DNA from 2 places in the Arthrobacter sp. LjRoot78 genome. Region 2 is predicted to be linked to the other one. Evidence: riboswitches for the same ligand, from Rfam matches in the RefSeq annotation. Region 2 holds a riboswitch; the other holds the start of a gene.

Region 1 (7,493 bases), 1.7 Mb from region 2:
GCGCTCCGGTCTCTCCGCGAGCAGAGCCAACGTGACATCGAGCGCTGGTCGGCCGAACTCGCCGAGGGCACCATCAGCCCCGAAACTGCCCTGGACCGGTTGCGTGATGCCCGGACGCATCTGACCGAACTGCTGAAGAACCACGCGGACACCGTTATTGCAGGCTTCGCGAAGAACGAGCGGGAAGCCAAAATGATGCGCGAGGAAATGGAAACCGCCCAGGCGGGCACCAAGGCCAAGCACGGCCGCGCTTACGAGCCCAGCATCCTGGGCACGGTCTATCCGTCGTACTACTTCTTCTCGGTCCCGGCCTTCAATACCGGATTCAGCACAGGCGTGGGCAGCGTCAGCACGGCCCGCGGCGGCGGCAGCACCACCGGCTATGGCGCCAGTGGCGGCAGTTTTTCCGGGTCCGGAAGTTCGTCCAGTTTCTAGGTCGGGGCTGCCGGCGGGCGGCCGGCTGCGTTCCGCCACGGGGTCTCGACAAGAATCCGGGATCGGAGGAAGCTGGGCATCGTAAGACGATCGCTACATCGGTTCGCCGCGCGGGTTCAAGCCTGGCAAGCCGAGTCCGCTGGCCGGTCGCCGTTGCGGCCCGGACAGCCCCATCCGCAATTCTGATTGATGGAGAGAGCCATGACCACGAATGTTGTCGCTCAACTCGCAGTTAAGTCCCACAATTCTCCGGACGAACAGCGCCGCCCCGATAAGACGGAAGTGGATCTTGTATCCGTCGACGCCTACACCATCGGAAGATTCAAATTTGAACCCGGCTGGCGCTGGTCCGAGTGCATCAAGCCCGTCGTTAAGACCGAGTCATGCCAGCTCAGCCATGTCGGTTTTTGCGTTTCCGGCAAACTCGTGGTCCAGACCTCTGACGGCAACCAGATCAACATCGCCGCTCATGATTCCTACAGCATCCCGCCAGGCCATGACGCGTGGGTCGAAGGCGACGAACCCTTCACCGGGGTGGAGTTCGTCAGCGCCGCGGTGTTCGCCAAGTCCCCCGAGTAACCGGCCGCGCCGAAGCAACCGAAGCGGCCGGGCGTACAACAGCCCGGTTGGCTGCGGGGCCACTACTGCGGGTTCACTGCTGCGGGTGGATCCTGTCAATCACGAAGTCCCGGCCGGGGATGACAGTGGTTTGATGGCCGTCGTCGAATCGCACCACATACGGCGGCGCTCCATCAGCGCCGTGAACCTCAACGATCTGGCCGTGCCGCTCCGACGATCCGACCGTCTTGCCCCGGATAGTGATCCGGTCTCCCTGGGTTGCCTTCATGGCAATCACCTCCAAGAACCAGAGTACGAGTCTCGGGGCGGGGATAACAGGGCCGTTGCGCACTGGAAGTTCGAGGGTGTACGGCCGGGATACGACTGAACTGACCTTGACACGGGACCGAGGGGGAACGGCTATGGCGGAGGAAAAACCCAACAACTGGTGGGCTACGCTGCCCGGCCTGCTGACCGCTGCAGCAGCTGTGATCACCGCTGTGACGGGGCTGCTGCTCGGGATGGGGCAACTGGGGATGTTCGACGCCGGCCGTCCCGCCGCTTCGACGGCGAGCGCCTCCGGTACGGGTTCCCCGGCCGCTTCCACCGGCGCCGCACAGCCGGGCGCTGGTGCGTCGACGTCCGCCCCCGGGTCCGGCACAGGTAACCGCGCGGAGTGGAAGGTAGCCCTGCCAGCCGAACGCACGTACCGGGCCGCCGACGTCGAATATGAAATTCTCAACGCCAGTGCGCGCCCCGATGTGTCCGGCAAAATCGCACTGACCCTCACGCTCAGGTGCACCAACCACGGCCGGTATGACCTGAACTTCTGGGACTCAACGTTCAGGCTGAACGTCGGTGGCGTCAGTTACTCCCCCGATCCCGGCCTGAACGAGTTGGTCGCGGGTGATTCGAGCAAGTCGGGTGGCGTCCGCTTCACCCTTCCGGCGGACACCCGCGACGCGCTGCTGCGCATCAAGTTCGCGGAAGGCGAGAGCACGGCCCAGCTCACCATCTCGCCGCCCTGAGGTACCCGTGTGCGCCGTTGTGCCACGAATACGCGGAAGGCCGGCGACCTGCTGCCCCCAAGGCAGCTGATCGCCGGCCGTTACGCCCGCTTGAAGAAGCAGCGGGGAGGCTAGGCTCCGGCGCGGACGAAGGTCACGCCGCCGGTGGCCGTCAGCCAGGACAGCGGGTGCGTGACGGTGGCGTTTACGCCGTTCATTCCGCCGCTGATCACCTGGCCGTCGCCGATGTAGATGCCGACGTGGCCGGACTGCACCACCATGTCGCCGGGCTGGGGCTCCCCCACTACGGAGCCATAGTTCATAAACTGCATGGGTCCCAGGTCCCCGACCGGAATGCCGGCTGAGCCAAGGGCCTTTTCCACCATGGCGGTGCAGTCCTGGGTGATGCCCAGCTGCGCGTAGGCGGCAGAAACCATGGCGGCGTTGACACCGCCGGCAGCAGGCGCCGGGGCGGGAGCGGGCACCGCGGCCTGGACCTGCACGGAAACAGCAGGAGCGGCAGGCGCCGGAGCCGCCGCGGGGGCTGCCGCCACTGCCGGGACGGGCTCTTCGACCGATACCTCCACGGGGGCGGGGGTGGTGCTGACGTCCGGACGTTCGTAGCTGATCTTGACATGGGAATCAGCGCTGAGCGGGGCACCCACTTGGGCATTGATGTCGGGGGCGGACGCCGGCGCTGAGTCACGTTCCGCCGGGGCTTCAGCGGCCTGGGCCGCCATGCCGCTGGACAGGACCAGGCCTGAGGCAGCGGCTATGACCGCAGCCTGCCGGCCGGCCCTGCTCCGGCCCCCGGCCGATGTGGACCTGGAGCGCCCCGCGGGCGCGGTTGACCGATGATGAGCGGGCAGTTTGCGTGAAAGCATGAATTAACCTCTCCCGATGCCTGCGAGGTTAGCTGTCGGATTCGGATGGGAGACACCCGGCCGCAGCGCCCTTCCGCGTTGCGGATGGCGTGCGGCTTCACCCCGAAGACCAGCACGAACTCTGCCGGTCAATAGTGGTTTCCCCGTCCCTGCCGGATGGTTTCGATCGGATCCCGGACCGCGGCAGGGTTAGGCAATCCGCCCGGGAGTGCCGGTATCTGAGACAACGGGCACCGTTCCACCGTACGCGGGCCACCGTTGGGATGTCACATCAAGGTAACGGGGCCGTCGGGCCCTCCCCCGGCACCGCTGTGGCCCGGCTCGCGCTGCTACAAGCAGGTAGCGGCACGCTACATATACTTGGATCTGCGGTTTGTCAAATTCGAGTGTTTTCCATTGACGCCGCGAGGCGTAGTCTACGTGCATGTTCTTGCGGGGGGACTCACACGCCTGGAGGAATCATGCGTTGGTCAAATCGTTCTGTCCACAACCAGCCACGTCATGTCGCGGAACTCCCAGAGCCTACGGCCGGGGCTAGTCACGGCCGGCGTTGGGTCGCCATCCTGGGAGCGCTGTTGCTGGCTGTCAGCACGGTGGTGGGTGTCGCCGGCACATCGAAGGCCGCGGGGCCGACCATCGTCAGCCTGACGTTCGACGACGGCCTCGGCAGCCAGTTGGCCGCCGCGCAGGAGCTCAAAGCCCACGGTCTGGTGGGAACCTTCTTCATCACCACGTCCTTTGTGGACCAGTCCGGGTTCCTGACCCGGGCGAACCTGCAGACTCTGGCCGCCGACGGCAACGAGATCGCCGGCCACAGCGTAACCCATCCAGACATGACAACGCTCAGCGCAGCGGCCGCGAGCGCGGAGGCCTGCAACAGCAAGTCGACCCTCGAAGGCTGGGGCTTCACCGTCCGCAACTTCGCCTACCCCTTCGCTGCGGTGAATGCCACGGCCCAGTCCGCAGTCAGCGGCTGTGGGTACGCCAGTTCCCGGGGCCTCGGCGACATACGCTCTCCTGCCAGCTGCGCCGACTGCCCTGTGGCCGAAACGCTACCGCCGCAGGAACCCATGGTCACCAGGGCACCGGACCAGGTGGCCGCCACGTGGAGCCTGGCGGACCTGCAGGCCACCGTCACCAACGCGGAGACAACCGGCGGCTGGCTGCAGCTGACCTTCCACGAGATTGCCAACGGAACGGACCCGTCCCTGTCGATCAGCCCCGCACTGTTCAAGGAATTCGTCACATGGCTGGCCGCACGGACAGCAAACGGTACGACGTCGGTCCGCACAGTCGCACAGGCATTGGGCCAGTCCCCGGTATCGCCTTCTCCCTCACCGTCGCCTTCCCCCTCCCCCTCCCCGTCTCCATCGCCCTCTCCCAGCGGACCTGTGGTGGGCGGCGCCATCGGAGCGGCCTGGCTTGCCCAAGGCTCAGGCGGCGGGCTTCTCGGTTCCCCGCTTACGAATGAAATCGCGGGGCTTAAGAATGGCGGCGCCTACCAGGTCTTCCAAGGCGGCCAGATCCACTGGTCACCAGCCTCGGGGGCACACAGCACCAGAGGTGCCATCGGTGCAGCCTGGGCCGCGCAGTCCTGGGAAAACGGAAAACTTGGCTACCCCCTCACAAACGAGGTCGCCGGCCTGAAGGGCGGCGGCGTCTACCAGGTCTTCCAAGGCGGCCAGATCCACTGGTCGCCAGCCTCGGGGGCACACGCCACCCTCGGAGCCATAGGTTCGGCATGGTCCGCGCAAGGCTGGGAAAACGGAGCGCTGGGTTACCCGGTCAGCGACGAGATCCCGGGACTCAAGAATGGTGGCGTCTACCAGGTGTTCCAGGGAGGCCAGGTCCACTGGTCCGCGGTCACAGGTGCCCACAGCACCAAGGGCGCCATCGGCGCCGCCTGGGCAGCACAGCGCTGGGAAAACGGCCAGCTCGGGTATCCAACCAGTGACGAGTACGTCGGCGCCGGTGGTGTCGTGGCCCAAAACTTCCAAGGGGGAATCGTCACTTGGTCACCGTCCCGTGGAATCCGTATCACATAGGAGGCCGGACGGTGGACCGGAATGAACGCACCGACCGCGCCGGATCTGTGGGCGAAGAGTGAAACACTATTGCGTGGCGATCTGCCAGCTGAGCGATCAGCCGCAGGAGGACTTCGACGTCAATACCGAGCTCCTGATCCTTGAGGGAAAGGAGCTCCATGTGGCGACGTGGGACGCGGAGCCGCGGGACGGCGGCTTCGACGTCCTGGTCCTCAACGACCGCGTCAGCGCCCTCGGGTTCATGGTGGTGACGGACTGGGAGTTCCTGGAGGGCAAGGCCTACGGGGTGGTGGAGCGCCGGGCCGGCGGCTGAGGGGCGTCCGCCCGCGACAGCTCGGCTGCCCGCCTCAGCCACGGATCCGGATCCCCCGCCCAGCGGTCCAGCACAACGTCCGCACGTGCCCTTGCCTGCCCTTCCAGGCCTGCGATCAAGGGACGGACGACGTCGGTTGCGAGGGGGTCCGCCAGCTCACCCAGCTGCGCCTCCCGCACAAAGCCCTCGATCCGGGTGAGGTCGGAGTTGTCCAGAAGGGCAACCCGGGACTGCAGCAGGACAACCGCCGCCAGCCGGCGTTCGAAGACGGCCACCGACCACAGTTCGGTGCTGAGCGCGGTAATGTCATCGTGTGTGAGGTCCCGGTGGCGGCGCAGCATGTCGCGGATGGTCCCCCGCACAGCACCCACGGAGGCGCCGTAGTACTGGAGCCCGTCGCCCAGCCGGGCTTGTGCTTCTTCTGCCCGGAGCCAGGAGCTCTCGCGCTGGAGCGAGGCATCCACGAAGTCACAGGCGTCGGTCATCCCACTATTCTGCCGTTCCCGCAGGCGGAGGATCGAACTCCCGAAGGCATTCTGTGCGGTATAGCTGGAGCAGCCCCGACGGAATGCCGTCGTCGTGTAGTCCTCCGGTACTGCGGCGTGAGATGCTCGGTCCCATGCGTGAACTGGTCGTTCTCGGCACCGCGTCGCAGGTTCCCACGCGGAACCGCAACCACAACGGGTACCTGCTTCGCTGGGACGGCGAGGGCATGCTCTTCGATCCCGGCGAAGGCACCCAGCGGCAGATGATCCACGCCGGCGTCTCAGCCAGCCAGGTGACGCGGATCTGCCTGACCCACGTTCACGGGGACCACTGCTTCGGACTTCCGGGCGTACTGTCGCGAATGGTGCTCGATGGTGTGCAGCACCCGGTGGACCTGCATTTTCCGGTCTCCGGCACCGAGGTGGTCCGCGCCCTCGTGTCCCTCGCCTCCCCCGGCCTCGAACTGCGGCTGCACCCGCATTCCGCACCGGGGCCGATCGCGCCCGGCCTGGAGGTGCGGCCCTTGCGGCATCGCATTGAGACTTTCGGCTACCGGCTGGTCGAGCCCGCCGGCCGCACGCTGCTGCCCGATCAGCTTACGGCGGCGGGAATCTCGGGAAGAGACGTCGCACGGCTGCAGCGGGAGGGAAACCTCAACGGGGTACGGCTGGAAGACGTGAGCGTTCCGCGCCCCGACCAGAGCTTCGCGTTCGTGATGGATACCGCGGAATGCGACGCCGCCGGGGAGCTCGCCGAAGGCGTGGACCTCCTCGTGGCGGAGTCAACGTTCAGCGACGACGACGCCGGGCTGGCCTCCCGGTATCTTCACCTCACTGCCGGGCAGGCCGGCGATCTGGCCTCCGCTGCCGGGGCCGGAATGCTGGTCCTCACGCATTTCTCGTCCCGGTATGGGGACGTCAGCGTGTTGGCGGAACAGGCCGGTGCCCGCGCAGGCCGGGCCGCCGTCGTTGCCGCAGAGGACCTGGACAGGATTCCCCTGCCCAGGCGGGAGCGGGCTTCCTGGCTTGCGGGCGGGGCTCGGCCCGCGATTGGTACGCCGCGCCCGTTCCCTACACCGTCAGTAGACAAAGATGTCGATCCAGGCGCGGTTGTGGGCATGCAGCAGGACCAGGAACAGCACGAAATCGAACAGCAGGTGCACGGCCACGATGTAGGACAGTGACTTTGTCCGGGTGAAGATGAACGCCTGGAGCAGGGCGAAGGGAAAGATGAACACCGGCGCCCAGGCGTGGAACCCCAGTTCCCAGAGGAAGGACGTGAACAGGACGGCCTGCAGCACGTTGGCCTGGGCCAGAGGCAGGTGCCGGCGCAGGAGGATAAAAACGGTGCAGATAAAGAAGAGCTCATCCCAGATCCCCAGCACGTTGGTGCCCAGGAAAAGCCGGAAGATCCCCTCCGGGTCGGACACCGCGGGCCAATTGCTGTAGACACCGGTGTTGACCATATACGCCGGAAGCACCGCGTAACCCATCACGACGACGGCGGCCAGGTACCATTTCTCCGCACGAGTCCAGGGGTGGCCGGTGAGCACAGGAAACTTAACCGCATGGTCCTTGTAGACAAAGCGCGAAACTGTGTAAGGAACGCCGACCGCGAGAATCATGGCCGTGCCCATGACGAGCATATGTTCGGTGCTGATGTCCGTGGTGATCGGCACCAGGCTGATGGCCACGAGCCCGGCGGCGATCAGGGCCAGGTCGCGCAGGAGCGCACGGTCGATCAGTCCCGCCGTGATGAGGGCCAG
Region 2 (7,493 bases):
CATCGTCCCAGGTATCCACGTCATCGGTGGCACCGGAGGGGACGGTAACTGTCCGCACGTCAAGCCTAGCAAGGAGGGCGAAGACTGATGCCCCCGTGAGGCCTCCGCTCTCCCCCAGTTCGCTCACGGCGCGTTGTAGCGCAGCTGTGCCATAAAAGCCCGCAAGCGGCTGTTTGCGGCCATCAGGCGAGGCGGACATGACTCCGTCGTAGCCGGCCGCGCCGCTACCGGCCTCGGCCATGGTGAGCTGAAGCGCGGCAACGGCCTGGTCGGCTTTGGGCATGTCGCAAGCCAGGACCAGGGTCATCGCTGCGCGCAACGGACCGCGTGCGCGCTCCAAGGCGGCCAGGCCAGCGCCTATGGCTGCCGCCGGGCCGGCAAACGCTGGCTCCTCCCGGCACGACAGGACACCGGCGGGCAGTCCGCCGGGATCAGGTCCCACCACCACCACCGCTCCCGCCCCCGTGGCTGCCGTTAGCGACCGCGAAAGGAGGGTGGCGCCGTCGAACACCAACTGGGACTTGGGCACGCCGCCCAAGCGGGATGACCGCCCGCCGGCCAGGATTAAGGCATCAAACTCCACAGTGCCAGCCTAGCGATGCGGGCTGGGACCATGGAACCGTGAAGCCTTAGAAACCGTGGAGCCTTAGGCGGCTGATTCGGGCAGGAGGAAAGGGTCCCACGCGGGCGTGGGCTTTTCCAGTTCCTTGATCTGCCAGATCGTGCCGTGCGGAGGCGCGGGCACGAACCTGAGTTTCCAGCCCATCTCGGCAGGCGTGTGGTCGCCCTTCACGTTGTTGCATCGAAGGCAGGCGGCCACCAGGTTCTCCCAGGAATCGGCACCGCCCCTCGATTTCGGGTGGACGTGGTCAATGGTGTGTGCTGCCTTACCGCAATAGGCGCAGCGGTGGCCGTCACGGCGCAGCACGCCCCGGCGGCTCACAGCCGTGATGGTGTTGTACCGGGGCCGGATGTAGCGGTTTAGGAGTATCACGGACGGACGGCCCAGGATCTCCTGCGGCCCGACGACAGGATCGTCGCCTTCGGCCACCACGCTAGCTTTTCCGGTCAGCACAAGAACCAGCGCCCGGCGGAAGGTCACAACCGCCAGCGGTTCATATCCAGCATTAAGAACGAGTGTGCGCATGCACATACCTCTTCACGGCCGCACCCGTCAGGGGCTCGAGGGCCGGCTGCCCTCTGCTTGTCCGGGCTATGGATCGACAACACAAGAGTAAACACTCAAGTGCCCTATCGCCGAATCGGCTCTTTACCATAGACTCCGTGTCGGCAAAAATTCACCTGCCGGAAACGCAGAAGGACCCCTGCCCGAGGGCAGGGGTCCTTCTGTTACGCGTGAACCGGGGTATTAGCCGCCGACGCGGATGAAGACCGGACCGGAACCAACGTTGACGCTGAACAGCGAGGTGGTTCCGCCGTTCCAGCCGCCGTGAACGGCCTGGCCGTTGCCGACGTAGACAGCGATGTGGGCCATGCCCATGCCGCCGTTCTCGTAGTACGCGAGGTCGCCCGGCTGTGCCTCGGCGGCGCTCACGGTGCGGCCCAGGGACAGGTAACCTGCCGGCCAGCCGTGGTAGTTGACGCCGACTGCTGCAAGCGCGTTGGTGGCGAGGGCGGTGCAGTCCTGCGCGACACCCAGCTGGGCGTAGGCGGCGGCAGCAATCGCTGCGCCGTTTCCGCTGGCGGCGGCGGGTGCTGCAGCTGCAGGGACGGCCGGGGCCGACACGGTCGCGGCAGCGGCAACCGGAGCAGCCTCGGGAGCAGCTTCCTGGACCTCGACGACAGGCTTGGGAGCCTCGACGACCGGAGCCGGGGAGGTGGAGACCGCCGGCTTCTCGAAGGAGATGGCGATGCTGGAAGCGGCCGAGATGTTGGCCGGAGCAGAGGACTGCACTTCCAGGGTGGAAGCAGAGGTTGCTTCGCGCTGAACGTTGGTGTCGGCAGCGTTGGCTGCGATACCGCTGGTCAGGACCAGGCCGGAAGCTGCAGCGATAACCGCAGCCTGACGGCCCATGCCGCCGGCGTTGTCGCCGACAGCCTTGGCAATGACAGCAAGCGAGTTGGTTTTGGTAACCTCGGCGCGGTGCCGTGCGATCGCACGAGTAGTCATTATTTCTCTCTTTCGTTTTCCTCAGACTGCGTGGCAGGCCGCGGTTTTTGGACGCTCCGGCATCTTGGGGGTACGCCGGAACGGCCCGAACAGGTTTATTTAGCGAAGAACGCGCGCTTCAGCGACGGGAAACCCGGGATGTAGCGAAGCGCCGCGTGTTCTAGCGAAGCGTGTAGAACGCAGAAGTGCCCGTGGCGGACACAGCGTGCAGGATCGTGCCCTGCGACGGGTTCAGCGCGCTGATCATCATGCCGTTGCCGACGTAGATGCCAACGTGCGCACCGCCGTTTTGCATGACCAGGTCGCCCGGCGCCGGGGTGGCGGTGGGTGTCATGGCGGTCCATGCATTGGTGCGGGGGATGCTGATGCCAGCCTGGGCGTAGACCCACTGGGTGAAGCCTGAGCAGTCCCAGCCGCTGGGAGTGGTGCCGCCCCAGACGTAGGCGCTGCCAATACCGGTGTACGCGATGGCGGCGAGGCCCGATGCTGCTGCAGAGGAGGCGGCGTCGGCAAGCTTGCCGGCCTTGGCTTCCCCGTCAGCACCAGTGGAGGTCTCGCTGGCGTCGGTACCGGTGGACTGTGCCCGGACGGTTTCAATCTTGGGCGCTGCCGTCGTGGTGACTGACGGACGCTCGAAGGAAACAGTCGCTGTCGGTTCAGCGGTTACGGCCAGCTGGGCTGACTGAGAGTCGGACTCCGTCGAAGCGGAAACACCCAGGTTGGTATCGGCGGCATTTGCCGGCATTCCAACGCTGAGGATCAGTCCGGACGCAGCTGCGATCACAGCCGCCTGGCGACCTACGGTCCCGGCGTTGGCAGTAACAGCCCTGGACACGGAGTTCAACGGGTTCGTACGAACCGTTTGCGCACGGTGGCGCGCAGAAGTGTTGCGTGTAGACACGAAGGTAGCCTCTCCCAATGCCTACGAGGTGAGCTGTCGGATTCGGATGGGAGTCACCCGGCCGCTCGGCTTCCTGGGAAGCTTTTGCGACTTAACCCCAAGGTCTTCTTGCGAAGACCAAAATTGGTTCCCCCGCCTCTGCCAGACGATGTCATGCGAACGGACCTTGAGCGGTGGCAGAGTTAGGCAATCCACTCAAGAGCGCCAACTTCGGAAAAGTTGGCGTGCTCTAAACGGTACAGGAATTCCGAACGAATGTCACATTCAGGTCACGGCATGTCACAGGAATGCGAGAGTGACCCATCGCTTGGGTCAGAGCCAGCCGGTGGGGTCAACGACTTCGCCGTTGACCATCACTTCGAAATGGAGGTGGCAGCCGGTGGAAGCGCCGGTGGTCCCGCTCAGGGCCACAACGTCGCCGCGGCTGACCTTCTGGCCGACCTGGACGCTTGAAGACGAAAGGTGGTTATACGTGGTTTCGAGGCCGTTGCCGTGGTCAATCACCACCCGGTTTCCGCCGCCGTAGGGGTGCCAGCCGGAGAACGTGACCGTTCCGCTGGCGGCAGCCAGGACGCTGGTGCCGCACTGTGCCGCGTAGTCCTGGCCCCGGTGGAACTCACCGGCTCCGCCGGTTATCGGGCTGACCCGGAAACCGAAGGGCGAAGCGGAAACCAAGTGTTCGAGCGGCGCCCCGAGGCTCCCGGCGGAAGCAGCGCGGGTGATGGTGCCCGCGGACTGCGCGCTCAGGAGCTGCTTGAGCTTGCCGTCGGGATCGCCCTTGGTGGCGACATAAGTGCGGTTGAAGTCAATTTTGGCGCCGGCAGCAGCGGAAACCTCCGGCTGCGCGGCAACTGAGGCGGCGACACCGGCATTCCCGGTGTCCGCAGTGGACATCATGGGACCGGTCGACGGGACGGTCACGGTGAGGACAAGTCCGGTGGCGGCAAGGGCAATGCCGGCCTTCTGACCCACGCCGCTCGCCGAAGCGAAGTCCGTTACCTGGCTGAACAGGCTGCGGCGCCGGCGTGCATCACGGTGTGCATCGCGCGGCCTGACCGTCATTACGGCTTCGGCCACAGGGTACTCCGAAGCGGGACCGGTCGCCCTGCGGCGGCCCCTGACGGTCTGCGTGGTCAAGAAATATCCTCTCTGGAGAGCCTGCGAAGTTAGCTGTCGGATTCGGGTCAGAGAGTGCAAAGACCCGGTCCGCCAATGCAAGGCGTCCGACACAGGTCTCCCTAGGGAATCCTTCGTCGGAAGTGGCTTGCTGCTGACGGACTTCACCCCAAGGCCGTATTTCAACGGCCGGTTGTGGTTCCTCCGCCTCTGCCAGGAGGTGGTTCGCACACTGATCCGCTGGCAGAGCTCGGCTTCGGATCAGGTAACGCTTTTGTATCGGCGCTAGTGCTCAACTATAGGCGATTAATCAGCGCGGTAATAATTCCGTTATCTGGGTCTCAGTACGTTGTAGGTGGTCCTACAAGGGCGCAGTTAGCTGACCGTAACAAACACGTGGGCCGCAACCTCGGGCGGCAACTCCAGGGCGCCTTCGATCTCGGGCACACGCACGGAGATGTACTCCCCCACGCGCTCCAGTGCGAGGGACGCCCCCGGCCGGATTCCGCCTTCATCCAGCTGCACCAGCAACTCCGGCTCAACCTGGATGGGCTCGGCCAGCCTGCTCACCGTGATGCGCGAGTCGGCTCCGTACCCGGTCATGGCCTCAAGGAGGTTCACCACACCGTCGGTGAACGCGGGAGTTGGCTGACCACCGAGCGCCGCCAGGCCTGGAATGGGATTGCCATAGGGGGATACCGTGGGGTGGTTCAGGAGTTCGAAGATGCGACGCTCCACCCGCTCGCTCATGACGTGTTCCCAGCGGCACGCTTCGTCGTGGACGTACGCCCAGTCGAGTCCGATGACATCGGCTAGCAGCCGTTCCGCGAGGCGGTGTTTGCGCATGACTTCGGTGGCGCGTTTCCGGCCGGTTTCGGTGAGCTCAAGGTGCCGGTCCCCCGAAACAACCACCAGTCCGTCACGCTCCATGCGCCCGATGGTCTGCGAAACGGTGGGCCCGGAGTGGCGCAGCCGTTCGGCAATCCGGGCGCGGAGAGCCACGATGTTCTCTTCCTCAAGCTCCAAGATTGTCCGAAGATACATCTCCGTGGTGTCGATCAGATCGGTCATCCAGCTCAGCTCCTCGAGCACAGTCCTTGCGTCAGTCCCACCGTACCGCGCAAAAGCCTCCACGTTGGCCTCGGCGGGGTGGACCTGCATCCACCGACCAGCCGCTGGGAAAAGCCCCGCGGGATCAGCCAGACCGGCTACGCGGCCCGCTGTACGACAGCAACCAGTTTAGCCTATTTTGAATTACTCCGGATAATCTTCCGCGCACTGCGCTGACCTGCGGCCGGGATGTCTCAGTGACTGGACTATGACGGATGCCGTTCCCTCCCCTGCAGGCACGTCAGGCAGAATATAGGGGATTCCCCTGTACTGCCGGGCCCCCGTCCACACCGGAAACACGTCCACGCCGATAAATTGGAGCCATTGTGAGCGACACCAGCATCACTATCCCCGCCAACCTCCTGCCCAAGGACGGACGGTTCGGCGCCGGGCCATCAAAGGTCCGCCCCGAGCAGATCGAGGCGCTGTCCGCCGCTTCTGCCACGCTTTTGGGCACGTCGCACCGCCAGACCCCGGTGAAGAACCTGGTCGGGTCTGTCCGCAGCGGCCTCAGCGAATTTTTCCGCGCCCCCGAAGGATACGAAGTCATCCTCGGCGTGGGCGGCTCAACGGCGTTCTGGGACATCGCGGCGTTCGGACTTGTGGACAGCAAGGCCCAGCACCTCTCATTCGGAGAATTCGGCTCCAAATTCGCCTCCGCCACCAACAAGGCTCCGTTCCTGGACGCCTCCTCCATCATCAAAGCCGAGCCCGGCACACGGCCGGAAGCCACCGCGGAAGCGGGCGTGGACGTCTACGCCTGGCCGCAGAACGAAACGTCCACGGGCGTGGCAGCTCCGGTCAAGCGGGTTGCCGGCGCGGATGAAGGCTCGCTTGTCCTGGTGGACGCCACCTCGGCTGCCGGCGGCCTGGACGTCGACGTCTCGGAAGCCGACGTCTACTACTTCGCCCCGCAGAAGAACTTCGCGTCCGACGGCGGCCTGTGGCTGGGGCTCTTCTCTCCGGCGGCGCTGGAGCGCGCTGCCCGGATCAAGGCGAGCGGCCGGTGGATCCCCGATTTCCTTGACCTGCAGACCGCCATCGACAACTCACGGCTCAACCAGACGTACAACACCCCTGCGCTGGCCACACTGGTAACCCTGGACGCGCAGGTGCAGTGGCTGAACGCCAGCGGCGGCCTTGATTTTGCCGCTGCACGCACCGCCGATTCGGCCGGGCGCATCTATGACTGGGCAGAGGCCTCCGAGTACGCCACGCCGTTCGTTGCCAGGGCCGAAGACCGTTCCAACGTGATCGCCACCATCGACTTCGACGACTCGATTGATGCGGCCGCAATCGCCAAGGTCCTTCGCGCCAACGGCATTGTGGACACCGAACCGTACCGCAAGCTGGGCCGCAACCAGCTGCGCATCGCCACGTTCGTGGCGATCGACCCGGACGACGTCTCGGCTCTCCTGTCCAGCATCGACTACGTCGTGGGAGAACTGCGGGAGTAGGGAATCAGCGGCTGCTGACGCTTTAGCGTCCGACGGCGTCGTCCGGGGTTTTGGTCCCGGACGGCGCCTTCTTCGTTAAGTGCTCCGCTGTCAGCCCTGCTGGAGCAGCGTCTGCCCAGCTGGAGCGGCTGGCTCTCCCGCAACACCACCCGGAAGTAGCGCAGCCCCTCACGGAGCCTCACCTTGCCGGGGGCAGCGCGGGGGAATAACAGGCTAGTCGACCTCGCGGGCGGAGCCGGATGGTTCCTCCGGTGCGTCACTGTCGTCGTCGGAGTCTTCATCGTCGTCGGAAGCGTCGCCGTCGTCCGAAACGGCGGCGCCGTCGTCGGAACCGGCCAGGACAGTGCCCTGGGCGTCGGCGTCCACAACGGGCGCCTCCGCGTCCTGTTCATTTTCCTGGGCGTCCTCGGGGCGCACCCGTTCAGCCCAGGGCACCCACTCCGGTGCGAGGATGGAATCCTCCGAAGGCAGCAGGCCAAGTTCGTTCACCGTGATGACCTTGGAACGGGAATTGCGGGTGAGCACCGCGTACCACTGCCATCCCTGGTACCCGGCCAGCCGGGACTCGAAGAGATGCGTGACAACGCGGTCCCCTTCGCTCTTGGCACCGAGGTGCTGTCCGATCTGCTCGGCCGGGGCGATGCCCTCCACTGCAGCCCGGGCAAAGTCCACGGCTGCAGCAAGCACCGCGTCCGGTTTGCCGACGCGCCACACGGGGACGCCGGCGCGGGGCTTTGACGCCGGTTTGGGGGTGCCCTGGTCAGGTTGGGAAGTCATG

Evidence for each region. Region 2 has a riboswitch for cyclic di-AMP ahead of ACSQ1X_RS04105 (M23 family metallopeptidase). Riboswitches for the same ligand answer to the same signal wherever they lie in the genome.
Region 1: linked by a shared signal. The riboswitch ahead of ACSQ1X_RS11840 (NlpC/P60 family protein) and the one ahead of ACSQ1X_RS04105 (M23 family metallopeptidase) in region 2 are both predicted to bind cyclic di-AMP.

What each region holds. Positions count from the first base shown of each region.
Region 1 is NZ_CAXUTG020000001.1:2,553,946-2,561,438, forward strand. It holds gene ACSQ1X_RS11820 (DUF5129 domain-containing protein) at 1-435, shown strand, start outside; gene ACSQ1X_RS11825 (cupin domain-containing protein) at 637-1,014, shown strand; gene ACSQ1X_RS11830 (DUF1918 domain-containing protein) at 1,088-1,282, opposite strand; gene ACSQ1X_RS11835 (hypothetical protein) at 1,416-2,021, shown strand; gene ACSQ1X_RS11840 (NlpC/P60 family protein) at 2,132-2,884, opposite strand; cyclic di-AMP (ydaO/yuaA leader) riboswitch at 2,888-3,080, opposite strand; gene ACSQ1X_RS11845 (polysaccharide deacetylase family protein) at 3,460-4,929, shown strand; gene ACSQ1X_RS11850 (hypothetical protein) at 5,003-5,242, shown strand; gene ACSQ1X_RS11855 (DNA alkylation repair protein) at 5,209-5,727, opposite strand; gene ACSQ1X_RS11860 (ribonuclease Z) at 5,862-6,911, shown strand; gene ACSQ1X_RS11865 (CPBP family intramembrane glutamic endopeptidase) at 6,807-7,493, opposite strand, start outside.
Region 2 is NZ_CAXUTG020000001.1:858,805-866,297, reverse strand. It holds gene mobA (molybdenum cofactor guanylyltransferase) at 1-583, opposite strand, end outside; gene ACSQ1X_RS04120 (HNH endonuclease) at 647-1,147, opposite strand; gene ACSQ1X_RS04115 (NlpC/P60 family protein) at 1,370-2,131, opposite strand; gene ACSQ1X_RS04110 (C40 family peptidase) at 2,292-2,966, opposite strand; cyclic di-AMP (ydaO/yuaA leader) riboswitch at 3,037-3,196, opposite strand; gene ACSQ1X_RS04105 (M23 family metallopeptidase) at 3,345-4,169, opposite strand; cyclic di-AMP (ydaO/yuaA leader) riboswitch at 4,173-4,384, opposite strand; gene ACSQ1X_RS04100 (metal-dependent transcriptional regulator) at 4,524-5,219, opposite strand; gene serC (phosphoserine transaminase) at 5,585-6,715, shown strand; gene ACSQ1X_RS04090 (DUF3027 domain-containing protein) at 6,929-7,492, opposite strand.